2 regions of the Pseudomonas sp. MF09156 genome follow, and region 1 is predicted to be linked to the other one. Evidence: riboswitches for the same ligand, from Rfam matches in the RefSeq annotation. Region 1 holds a riboswitch; the other holds the start of a gene.

Region 1 (6,085 bases):
GGGCGGCTGATGATGCGCCCGTCCAGTTCCGGCAAGGCAATGTGCATCGCCAGGTCGCGCGGGCCAAGGCCTTGTTCGCTGGCTTCCCAACCGGGTTGGTTGTCCTGGGCGCAGATGGCCTGGATCACCGGGATATTGCGGCGAAACGGCCGCAAATGGGGCGTTTCCGGGCTGGATTGGGCAAAGCCGGTGGTGTTCAGTATCACCGCCGCCTGCACCTCATCCAGCAGATCCTCGACCACCGTCAGGCAGCCGGGCTCCTTCAAACTGGCCACCGCCATTGGCAGCGGATTCAGGCCCGCCGCCTGCAAGCGCTGGCAGAACACGTCGATAAAAGCGGTATTGGCCGCCTGCAAGTGCGAGCGGTAGAACAGCACCGCTGCCACCGGCCAATCGGTGCTCCAGTCCGCCTGCCAGTCACTGAGGCGCGCATTGGCGATGCGGGGGTGATAAATCGCCGTGCGCGGCAGGGTTTGCGGTTCGGCCCAGGGGTAATCGCGGCCCAGGTAGCTACTGGCCAGGCAGCGATAGAAATCCAGCGCATTCGCCAGCCCGCCCTGGCGCAGAAAATGCCACAGGCGGTCACGCGCCTGCGCATCCACGGTGCTCAGGCCGCTAAGTTCGGGATCGGGACGGTCATCCCCCGGCACCAGGATCAACTGCACGCCCTGCTCGGCCAACTCCACCAGGCGCTGGATACCGTAGCGCCAGTAGCCGATGCCGCCATGCAGGGATATCAGGATGACCTTGGCGTGGCGCAACACCTCGTCCACATACAGGTCCACCGACGCGTGATTCTGCACCTGCATCGGGTTGGCCAGGCGCAGGCTCGGGTAGTCGTCGGGCAGTTGCTGGGCGGCTTCGGCCAACAGCGCCAGGCTGGAATCACCGCTGCACAGGATCACCAGCTCGGCGGGGGTTTGTCCAAGGTCGGCGATGTTGTCATCGGAGACGAAGCCACCGGGCTGGGTCCTGAGCAGATGCATGGGTTAAACGCTGAGGGCAGCGCGCAATTGCGCTTCCAGGCCTGCTGCGTCCAGATCCTGGCCGATCAGCACCAGACGCGTGATGCGTGCTTCGTCAGCCCCCCAGGCGCGGTCGAAGTGCTTGTCAAAGCGCGTACCCACGCCCTGGATCAACAGGCGCATCGGCTTGTTGGGGATCGCGGCGAAGCCTTTGACCCGCAGGATGCCGTGCTGCACCACCAATTGGCTCAGGGCGTCGAGCAGCAGCGCTTCATCAGCCTGGGGCAAGTCGATGGAGATGGAATCGAACGCATCGTGATCGTGATCGTGATCGTCTTCACCTTCGTGGTGATGATCGTGATGGCTATGGCGCCCGTCGATATGCTCCTCGGAGCCGGCGCCCAGGCCAATTAACACGTCCAGGGGCAGGCGGCCGCTGCTGGCCTCGACGATTTTCACCGCTGGCGGCAGTTCTTCGGCGACTTCCAGGCGTACACGGGCCAGGTCTTCGGGGCTGATCAGGTCGGTTTTGTTGAGGATCACCAGGTCGGCGCTGGCCAGTTGGTCGGCGAACAGCTCGTGCAGTGGCGATTCGTGGTCCAGGTTGGGGTCGAGTTTGCGCATGGCGTCGACCTGGTCGGGGAATGCGGCGAAGGTGCCGGCGGCCACGGCCGGGCTGTCGACCACGGTGATCACCGCGTCAACCGTGCAGGCACTGCGGATTTCCGGCCACTGGAAGGCCTGGACCAACGGCTTGGGCAGGGCCAGGCCGGAGGTTTCGATGAGGATATGGTCGAGGTCGCCACGGCGCGCCACCAGTTCACGCATCACCGGGAAGAACTCTTCCTGCACGGTGCAGCACAGGCAGCCGTTGGCCAGTTCGTAGACACGGCCGTTGGCTTCTTCTTCGGTGCAACCGATGGAACACTGCTTGAGGATCTCGCCGTCGATGCCCAGCTCGCCGAATTCGTTGACGATCACCGCAATGCGTCGGCCCTGAGCGTTGTCCAGCATGTGGCGCAGCAAGGTGGTTTTGCCCGAGCCGAGAAAGCCGGTGACGATAGTGACGGGGAGTTTGGCCAGTGTTTTCATCGGATGCCCTTTGGGGCGGGCATACGGGACGACTGGCCCTGCGGCGGCGCAGGTGCTGGATTCGTCACCGGATCACCCCGCCCGGTTGAAATGGAAAATCGGTTGCGAGGCAGGTCTCCTGGCTTGGGGCTTGCCGGCCTTGCAGCTGGCGCTGGCTGCGCCTTCCCGCCTGGTACAGGCAGTGGCGTGGCAGTCAGATAAACCCTTTACAGTTGCGGGGGCAGCCGCGGCTTGAACCGCGTTCCCTTCTTAGCTTCGGCCGCAGCCGAAGAACCTCGAACGTGCAAGGCTACGCAGTGCCCGGCAGCTGGTCAACGTCGCGCAGCTAAACGCATCTAGTTACTCAAGGGTGCACCTCACCTCTGGGGACCCAAAGTGAAACCGTCACGCCTCGAACACTACTTAACTATCGCACCTCTCACCAACCCACCGCATACACTGAATATGCATCCACATTAGCTGGAACGATGACAATCAATCCAACAGAAAACGCAATTCAACCAATATCACTCGCTATAACGCCTAAAACCAATAACCTCCCATCTTTGCAGACACTGAACAATGATGTTTCCCACCGTACTTTGTCGTAGACATCAGCCGATAGTATTTCTGATAGACCCTGACCTGGCAGGAGACCAGCTCAACGTTATGACATGGACAATTTTGACTATACGTTTGCTCATGCCTGCCCCCTAATCGCCTTTTCAGGAGCGTTACTAGCCAGCACTACAAAGACCTGTACGTAGTGCAGACCGTAAAAGCACCTTATGTAAAAGCCCGCCTTGAATCCAGCCTGGCTATCCAGCCCACACGAGTTAAAGAGGTGCTGTAATTTAATGAAATCCATTTCGCAGTTAGCACGAGGAACAGCAGCCTTGAAAAACATCACTCACTCTCAAGGCAGCTTTCCAAACAATCCAACCCCAAGCCCACCTATTCAATGGGGATACAAACACGATGAAGTCTTCAGCAAGCATTCAACCCAGTGCGCCTATGCTTAACGCACCTCGCACTACACTCCCCAAAGACACTTCTCCCACCTTAGCACCGACACAAAGCATCTCATCGGACATTCCATATTTTGAGAGCTACACCCACTCAATGCTGGCAGAAAAACTACTGGCCCATTTCATAGATTTGGAAGTCCCAAGCGCTAAAACATCCAACAGCTTTCGCTTGGATGAGCTTAAAAGTATGGCGAGAGGCAAACTACACGACGGACGAGATGCCACACAAGAGCAAGTAGAGCTTGCAAAGCAGGTCATCAACCGCCCAGAACTAGTCAAGTCACTCTTTGGTTCGCACTCCGGCAATGTGACCTGGGACCAAGTCGCTCTTATCGCTGGAGACTTCAAAAGTCTCAGCGATGCAGCCCTGCTGGACCAAGCGAGAATTTACTTTCGCGAATTTGCCAAAGGTCCCAAAGATCATTATGTAAACTTTAACGAACTGCGAGAGGCCGCACGCCAAACAAGAAGCACCCGCCACTTTTCGTACAATGCAACCAAAGTTGCCCAAGAACTTCTTAAGCGGCCTGACCTGCTTTGGGATTTGGATACAAAGCCTGTCTCGCTCTCACGTCCAAGCAAACCAGACAACAGATTTGGGTTGGGCAGTATTTTTTACTCAGAAGATTGGGTTTCCACGTCGCCGCGTCGCCCTGGCTGATCAGGCAGGCGTCAATTCGTCTATTTGACGCCCGCCCTCTGGCCATGCTCTCCTACACATCTTGTTTCGGGTGCCCTTTACAGGGTGAAACGGGAAACCGGTCAATCATGCATGCATGACCAATCCGGTGCTGCCCCCGCAACGGTAAGCGAGCGAAGCGTCACAGCCACTGTGCTTTTGGCATGGGAAGGCGATGCTTTCAGGACTCAGGAGAGCCCCCTCGCAAGCCCGGAGACCGGCCCGAAAAATCAAATAACAAACCCGCGGTGGGCGGGCGCTGTTCAGAACCCTGCGTGCCCGGCTCGCGGGGTTTTCATGCGCTCGTGTCACCCTGCCACTCGAAAGGGACGTGCCATGTCGATCATCAGCAGCACCTCACACACCGCCAGCAGCTCCGCCACCTTGAGCCAACGCCTGACCGCCGCCATCGGCGCGGCGATCCTCGGTGCATGCCTGGTGTATTTCGCCGGGTTCTCGCACATCGAGGCCGTGCACAACGCTGCCCACGATACGCGCCACAGCGCCGCCTTCCCGTGCCACTGAGACCTGCCGCCATGATCAAGCGAATTGCGCAAACCGCAGGTTTCACCGGCCTGCTGGCCGCCCTGTTGCTGACCCTGCTGCAAAGCTTCTGGGTGGCCCCGCTAATCCTGCAGGCAGAAACCTTCGAAAACGCCCCGGCCGCGACCGAGGTACATGAGCATGCCCCTGGCGTTGCGGCCCACAGCCACGACGCCGAAGCCTGGGAGCCGGAAAATGGCTGGCAGCGCGTGCTCTCCACCACTGGCGGCAACCTGGTGGTCGCCGTAGGTTTTGCGCTGATGCTTGCCGGCCTCTACACCCTGCGTGCCCCGACCCGCACCGCCCAGGGCCTGCTCTGGGGCCTGGCCGGCTACGCCACCTTTGTGTTGGCGCCGACCCTCGGCCTGCCACCGGAGCTGCCCGGCACCGCTGCGGCGGACCTGGCGCAACGGCAGATCTGGTGGATCGGCACGGCAGCCTCCACTGCCGCCGGCATTGCGCTGATTGTGTTTGGTCGCAACTGGCTGCTGAAGATCCTCGGCGTGGCCATCCTGGCGGTGCCCCATGTGGTTGGCGCGCCACAGCCCGAAGTGCACTCGATGCTCGCCCCAGAAGCTCTGGAAGCACAGTTCAAGATCGCTTCGCAGCTGACCAACGTTGCGTTCTGGCTGGCCCTGGGCCTGATCAGTGCCTGGTTGTTCCGGCGTAACCGCGACGATCAGTACTCGGCATGACAACGGCCAACACCCGGCCGGCCCTGGTGGTCGGCCTGGGTTGCCAGAGTGGTTGCAGCGTCGAGGCGTTATTGGCGCTGTTCAATGAAGCCTTGGCTGGCGCAGGGATCGACCCTCGGCACATCAGCGCACTGGCGAGTATCGACCGCAAGCAGGATGAGCCGGGTTTACTGGCCCTGGCCGCCAGCCTGGGGTTGCCGCTGAAGTTTTTCAGTGCCCAGCAACTGGCGAGCCATGAAGCGCAACTGAGCCACCGCTCTGCCGTCGCCTTTGCCCATACCGGCTGCCATGGCATCGCTGAAAGCGCGGCCCTGGCCCTGGCCACGCAGCTGGCCCAGCGCCCTGCCCGCCTGTTGATCAACCGCCAGAAAAGCCCGCAAGCCACCTTTGCATTGGCGTGCGCCGGCTGAATTCCCGATAATCCCCGTCCTTGATCATGAGCGGTCTTCATCTACAGCCCGCCTTGCCCGCTTTTTCACAGGAATGTCCCCATGACCGTCTACTTCATCGGCGCAGGCCCCGGCGACCCGGAACTGATTACCGTCAAAGGCCAGCGGCTGATCCGCAGTTGCCCGGTGATTATCTATGCCGGCTCCTTGGTGCCTGCCGCAGTGCTTGAAGGCCATCAGGCCCAGTTGGTGGTCAACAGTGCCGAACTGCACCTGGAGCAGATCATTGACTTGATCAAGGACGCCCACGAAAAAGGCCAGGACGTAGCGCGCGTGCACTCCGGCGATCCAAGCCTGTATGGCGCGATTGGCGAGCAAATCCGTGATTTGCGCCAGTTGGGGATTGCCTTCCAGATCATTCCAGGGGTGACTGCGGTGGCCGCGTGTGCCGCGCTGCTGGAGGCGGAGCTGACTTTGCCGGATATCGCCCAAAGCGTGATCCTGACCCGCTATGCCGACAAAACCACGATGCCTGCGGGGGAATCCTTCGACAGCCTGGCCAGCCATGGCACCACCATGGCGGTGCACTTGGGGGTCAATCACCTGGAGAAAATCGTCGCCGAACTGCTGCCACATTATGGTGCGGATTGCCCGATTGCCGTGGTGCACCGGGCAACGTGGCCGGATCAGGACTGGGCCATTGGCACCTTGGCGG
Region 2 (6,085 bases), on a different contig from region 1:
GTGGCGGATGACAAGTCGGTGTATCCCTTCGTCACCGACATGATCCGTTTTTACTTGGATGAAGAGCCGATCCTGAAGAATGTTCCGACGTTCCAGTGCCGTAAGCCTGACGAACTGTCTCACGTGCTGACGAATCTACCGCAGCTGGTGGTCAAGGAGACCCAAGGCTCCGGTGGCTACGGCATGTTGGTCGGCCCGGCTGCCACGGCTGCTGAGATCGAAGCCTTTCGTGCGCGGATCAAGGCCAAGCCCCATGCCTACATCGCCCAGCCGACCCTGTGTCTGTCGACGTGCCCGACCTTTGTCGAAAACGGTATAGCGCCTCGGCATATCGACCTGCGGCCGTTCGTCCTGTCCGGCAAGGAAACCCGTGTGGTGCCCGGCGGGCTGACCCGTGTGGCGCTGCGGGAGGGTTCGTTGGTGGTCAACTCATCCCAGGGTGGCGGCACTAAAGACACCTGGGTGGTCGAGGAATGAAACCATGCTGAGCAGAACTGCCTCGGATTTATATTGGATGTCGCGCTACCTGGAGCGCGCGGAAAACCTCGCGCGCATGCTGGATGTCAGTTATTCGCTGTCGCTGATGCCCCAGGATGGGCGCGGCGATGGCCTGCACGAACTGGCCATGCCCCTGCTGATCACCGGCACCCTGGACGACTATCACGCGCGTCACGGCGAGTTGCATGCCGAGCGTTTGTTGCACTTCTTTGCCCTGGATGCCGCCAACCCGGCGAGCATCTACAGTTGCCTGGGCGCCGCCCGCGCCAGTGCCCATGCCGTGCGTGGGCGAATTACTGCGGACATGTGGGAAAACATCAACGCCACCTGGCTGGATATTCGCGTCATCGCCCAGGAGGGCCTGAGCCGCTATGGCATGAGCCGTTTCTGCGAATGGGTCAAGGAACGTTCCCACCTGTTTCGTGGCGCCACCTACGGCACCATCATGCGCAACGACGCTTTTCGCTTTATTCGCCTGGGTACCTTTATCGAAAGGGCCGACAACACCCTGCGCCTGTTGGACGCCCGCTACGAGATGGCCGGCGACCAGGCCGACGTGGTGATTGATGGCACCGCCCACGCCTATTACCAATGGAGTGCGCTATTGCGGGCCTTGTCGTCCTTCGAGGCCTACACCGAGATCTATCGTGATGCCCCCGGCGCCCGGCAGGTGGCCGAACTGTTGCTGCTGCGTGCCGATGTGCCGCGTTCCCTGCGCGCGTGCAGCGAAGAAATCGACCAGATCCTCGCCAGTCTGCCTGGCATCAACGGCCGCCCGGCCCAGCGCCTGGCCGCCGAAATGGACGCGCGCCTGCGCTTTACCGCCATTGACGAAATCCTTGAAGAAGGCCTGCACGCCTGGCTGACCGACTTCATCCCGCTGGTACGCCAGTTGGGTAACGCTATTCATCATTCCTACCTGGAGGCGGCATGAGACTTTCCATCAGCCACGAAACTACCTACCGCTATGAAGACCAGGTGCGTGCCAGCATCCAATACCTGCGCCTGACCCCTCACGACAGCGAGCGTCAGCATGTGCTCAGTTGGCAGCTGGATCTGCCGCGTCCGGTGCGGGCCCAGTTGGACCCATTCGGCAATATCCTGCATGTGCTGACCCTGGATGAGCCCCACGAATCGATCGTCATCGGCGCCCGAGGCCAAGTGGACATTGACGAGTGGCGCGAGGCCGAGCACGACAGCCAGTCGCCATTTCCTTTCCAGCGTTGCACGCGCCTGACTGAGCCGGACGAGGCCCTGCGCGCCTTTGCCCAGCAGCACTGCGGTAAACGCCGGGATCGCAATGCCTTGATCGATCTGATGCACGCCCTCAACCAGCATATCGCCTACGTGCCGGGGGCCACGCAAGTGGAAACCTGTGCGGCCGAGGCGTTCGCCGGGCGTGCCGGGGTTTGCCAGGATCACGCCCATGCATTCCTGGCCTGCGCGCGCAGCCTGGGGATCGCCACGCGGTATGTGTCGGGGTATTTGTATAGCGAGGACAGCGAGCACCTGGCCAGCCATGCCTGGGCCGAAGCCTGGATGGATGACGCCTGGTACAGCTTCGATGTGACCAACCAACTGGCTCGCCCGGAGCGGCATCTGAAACTGGCGGTGGGCCTGGATTACCTCGACGCCTGCCCGGTTCGCGGCATGCGCCGTGGCGGCGGGCACGAGCAGATGCATGCCAGGGTATTTGTGGCGCCGAGCCCGGTAATCCTGGTGCAGCAGCAATAACCCCGCACCCCCTTGCCGGCGATGAGCCCAGAATGATCCTCATCGTCGGCAAACCGGCATCAGGTGCTATTTAGCGGCTGACACCCGCCACACCTTATTCCCCACATCATCGGCTACCAACAAGCCGCCTTGCTGGTCGATCACCACGCCCACCGGCCGGCCCATGGCTTTCTCATCACTGTTGAGGAACCCGGTCAGCACATCCACCGGTGCGCCGTTGGGCTTGCCCCCCGCAAATGGCACAAAGATTACCTTGTAACCACTGTGCGGCTTGCGATTCCACGAGCCGTGCTGGCCAATAAACGCGCCATGGGCAAATTGTGCCGGCAGCGTGTTGCCTTCAGCAAAGGTCAGGCCCAACGATGCGGTGTGTGGCCCGACGGCATAGTCCGGGGCAATGGCCTTGGCCACCAGGTCCGGATCCTGCGGCGTGACCCGTACATCCACATGTTGGCCGTAGTAGCTGAACGGCCAGCCGTAAAAGCCACCGTCCTGGACCGAGGTGATGTAGTCCGGCACCAGGTCGCTGCCGATTTCATCGCGCTCGTTGACCGCCGTCCATAGCTTGCCGCTTTGTGGCTCCCACGCCATGCCATTGGGGTTGCGCAGCCCGGAAGCAAAAATCCGCTGCTTGGCGCTGGCCCGGTCGACTTCCCAGATCGCCGCGCGGCCCTGTTCGGCTTCCAGGCCGTTTTCACCGACGTTGCTGTTGGAACCCACGCTCACATACAACTTGCTGCCGTCCTTGCTGGCCACCACGTTTTTCGTCCAGTGGTGGTTGAGCGGGCCGCCCGGCAGGTCGATGACCTTGGTGCCCTGGGCCTTGATCGCGGTTTCCCCCGGTTGATAGGGAAAGCGCAGCAGCTTGTCCGAGTCGGCCACGTACAGGTCGTTGCCCACCAGGGTCATGCCAAACGGCGAGTTGAGGTTTTCCAGGAACACCGTGCGGGTTTCTGCCACGCCATCATGGTCGGCATCGCGCAGCAGGGTGATGCGGTTCGGGCTGGGTACGCCGGCCCCGGCACGGCCCATGACCTTTTCCATGACCCAGCCGCGAATGCCCTTGGAGTCATCCGGTTTGGGCGGCGCGTTGGTCTCGGCCACCAGCACGTCGCCGTTGGGCAATACATACAACCAGCGCGGGTGGTCCAGGCCTTCGGCGAAGGCGCCGACCTGGGTGCCCGCAGCCGCAGTCGGCTTGGCGCCATCGGGCCAGCCAATGGCCGGGGCGATGTTGACGGTGGGGATCAGGGTTTTGTTCGGTTCCGGCAGCTTGGGCGACGGCCCGGTGCCATCGGAGACTTGCAAGGTTGAGCTTTCGCCGCAGGCGGCGAGTGCGCCTGCGGCCATGATCAGTACGGCGAGTCGGGTCTTGTGCATGTTTTTCTCCTCAATGCCTGTAGTCATAGAGGTACGGTGCGCGGCGATGGTTCAAGTGCATGGCCGGCTTTAATTGACGCTGTACCCCCAACCCACTAACCTTCGCCGCTTGTTTCAGGTGCTCTGTGACGTACCCGTCGACCGAGTGAAACAGGGAAGCCGGTGAGTGCGCGCACTTTTCTACAGTGCGGCCACGATCCCGGCGCTGCCCCCGCAACGGTAAATGAGTCAAGACGCTGCTTTTGCCACTGTATCGCCTGCGATATGGGAAGGCGCATCGTCGGCTCGCCCTGCTCAACAGGGCGTCACTCATGAGCCCGGAGACCGGCCTGATCCATCCAACAGCATCACGGTGGGCGATGCTTGGCTTCATTTAAGTGGTCTTTTCCTGCCCGCCGTTTTTGTCCAGCCCCAACGGAGAGCTGCCATGACTGATTCCCCTGATCGTGACGAACGCCACCTGGCGCGCATGCTGCGCAAAAAAGCGGTGATTGACGAGCGCATTGCCAACTCACCGAATGAATGCGGTTTGCTGCTGGTATTGACCGGCAACGGCAAAGGCAAGAGCAGCTCGGCCTTTGGCATGCTCGCCCGGGCCATGGGCCACGATCTGCAATGCGGCGTGGTGCAGTTCATCAAGGGCCGCAACAGCACCGGGGAAGAGCTGTTCTTCCGCCGCTTCCCCGAGCAGGTGCGTTTCCATGTGATGGGCGAGGGCTTTACCTGGGAGACCCAGGACCGCCAGCGTGATATCGCCGCTGCCGAAGCGGCCTGGAAAGTCTCCCGGGAAATGTTGCAGGACCCGTCCATCGGCCTGGTGGTGCTGGATGAGCTGAATATCGCGCTCAAGCACGGCTATCTCGACCTCGACCAGGTGCTTGGCGATCTGCAAGCTCGCCCACCCATGCAGCATGTGCTGGTCACCGGGCGTGGCGCCAAGCCAGAACTGATTGAAATGGCCGACACCGTCACCGAAATGGGCATGCTCAAGCATGCGTTCCAGGCCGGTATCAAGGCACAGAAGGGCATCGAACTTTGAACCAGCCGCGCCATTGCCCTGCCGTGCTGATCGCCGCGCCGGCGTCAGGCCAGGGCAAGACCACCGTCACCGCCGCCCTGGCCCGTTTGCACCGCAACCTGGGGCGCAAGGTTCGGGTGTTCAAGTGCGGCCCGGACTTTCTCGACCCGATGATCCATGAGCGCGCCAGTGGTGCGCCGGTCTATCAATTGGACATGTGGATGGTCGGCGAGCAGGAAAGTCGCCGCCTGCTGTGGGAAGCAGCGGGGGAGGCGGACCTGATCCTGATCGAGGGCGTGATGGGCCTGTTCGACGGCACGCCTTCCAGCGCCGACCTGGCGCGCCATTTTGGCGTGCCGGTACTGGCAGTGATCGATGGCACCGCCATGGCCCAGACCTTTGGCGCCCTGGCGCTGGGGCTGGCGCGTTACCAGGCAGACCTGCCGTTCGCCGGGGTCCTGGCCAACCGTGTCGGCACCGTGCGCCACGCCCAACTGCTCGAAGGCAGCTTGACCGAAGGCCTGCGCTGGTACGGCGCACTGTCCCGGGAAACCGGCATTGAGCTGCCCAGCCGTCACCTGGGCCTGGTGCAGGCCAGCGAGCTGAATGACCTGGACCTGCGCCTGGATGCCGCCGCCGCCGCCCTGGCCAGCAGTTGCGAGGTAGCGCTGCCACCGCCGGTGGAATTCGCCGCGCCCGAGCTGATCGAAGCCCAGCCGCTGCTGGCCGGGGTGCGGATTGCCGTGGCCCGTGACGAAGCCTTTGCCTTCACCTACGGCGCCAGCCTGGATTTGCTGCGAGCGATGGGCGCGCAGTTGCACTTCTTCTCGCCGATCCATGACCGCGTGCTGCCCGACGCCGACAGCCTCTATCTGCCCGGTGGCTACCCGGAACTGCATCATCAGGCGCTGTCGCAAAATAGCGCGATGCTGCAGGCGATCCGTGCCCATCACGCTGCCGGCAAACCGTTGCTGGCTGAATGCGGGGGCATGCTCTACCTGCTCGATTCCTTGACCGATGTCGAGGGCACGCGCGCCGAACTGCTGGGCCTGCTGCAAGGCGATGCGGTCATGCAAAAACGCCTGGCGGCCCTGGCCCTGCAAACGGTCGAGCTGCCGGAAGGCGTGCTGCGCGGGCATACCTATCATCATTCCCTGACCAGCACGCCGTGGCAGCCGATTGCCCGTGGCCTGAGCCCCAACGGCGGGCGCGGCGCCGAGGCGGTGTATCGCCAGGGGCGGATGACGGCCTCCTATGTGCACTTTTACTTCCCGTCGAACCCGGCTGCGGTGGCCGCGTTGTTTGCGCCAGACCGGCAAGCCGGCATGGCAGGCGACCACGGTTCAAATGTGGGAGCGGGCTTGCCCGCGATAGGGCCATGACCGACCACGCCTACCCCCAGGCCGAGCGCGACGCGATCTACCGCGCCATCGCCGAACGTCGCGACATGCGCCA

Evidence for each region. Region 1 has a riboswitch for cobalamin ahead of AC19YY_RS12750 (CbtB domain-containing protein). Riboswitches for the same ligand answer to the same signal wherever they lie in the genome.
Region 2: another riboswitch for cobalamin. It lies ahead of cobO (cob(I)yrinic acid a,c-diamide adenosyltransferase); the one in region 1 lies ahead of AC19YY_RS12750 (CbtB domain-containing protein).

The regions. Positions count from the first base shown of each region.
Region 1 is NZ_JCBCUR010000004.1:271,309-277,393, forward strand. Features, by position in the region: gene cobN (cobaltochelatase subunit CobN) at 1-986, opposite strand, end outside; gene cobW (cobalamin biosynthesis protein CobW) at 990-2,057, opposite strand; cobalamin riboswitch at 2,149-2,350, opposite strand; gene AC19YY_RS12745 (hypothetical protein) at 3,051-3,725, shown strand; cobalamin riboswitch at 3,777-3,983, shown strand; gene AC19YY_RS12750 (CbtB domain-containing protein) at 4,080-4,268, shown strand; gene AC19YY_RS12755 (CbtA family protein) at 4,280-4,981, shown strand; gene AC19YY_RS12760 (cobalamin biosynthesis protein) at 4,978-5,391, shown strand; gene cobM (precorrin-4 C(11)-methyltransferase) at 5,473-6,085, shown strand, end outside.
Region 2 is NZ_JCBCUR010000001.1:937,236-943,320, forward strand. Features, by position in the region: gene AC19YY_RS04510 (circularly permuted type 2 ATP-grasp protein) at 1-477, shown strand, start outside; gene AC19YY_RS04515 (alpha-E domain-containing protein) at 482-1,432, shown strand; gene AC19YY_RS04520 (transglutaminase family protein) at 1,429-2,232, shown strand; gene AC19YY_RS04525 (PQQ-dependent sugar dehydrogenase) at 2,299-3,612, opposite strand; cobalamin riboswitch at 3,712-3,959, shown strand; gene cobO (cob(I)yrinic acid a,c-diamide adenosyltransferase) at 4,040-4,651, shown strand; gene AC19YY_RS04535 (cobyrinic acid a,c-diamide synthase CobB) at 4,648-6,012, shown strand; gene bluB (5,6-dimethylbenzimidazole synthase) at 6,009-6,085, shown strand, end outside.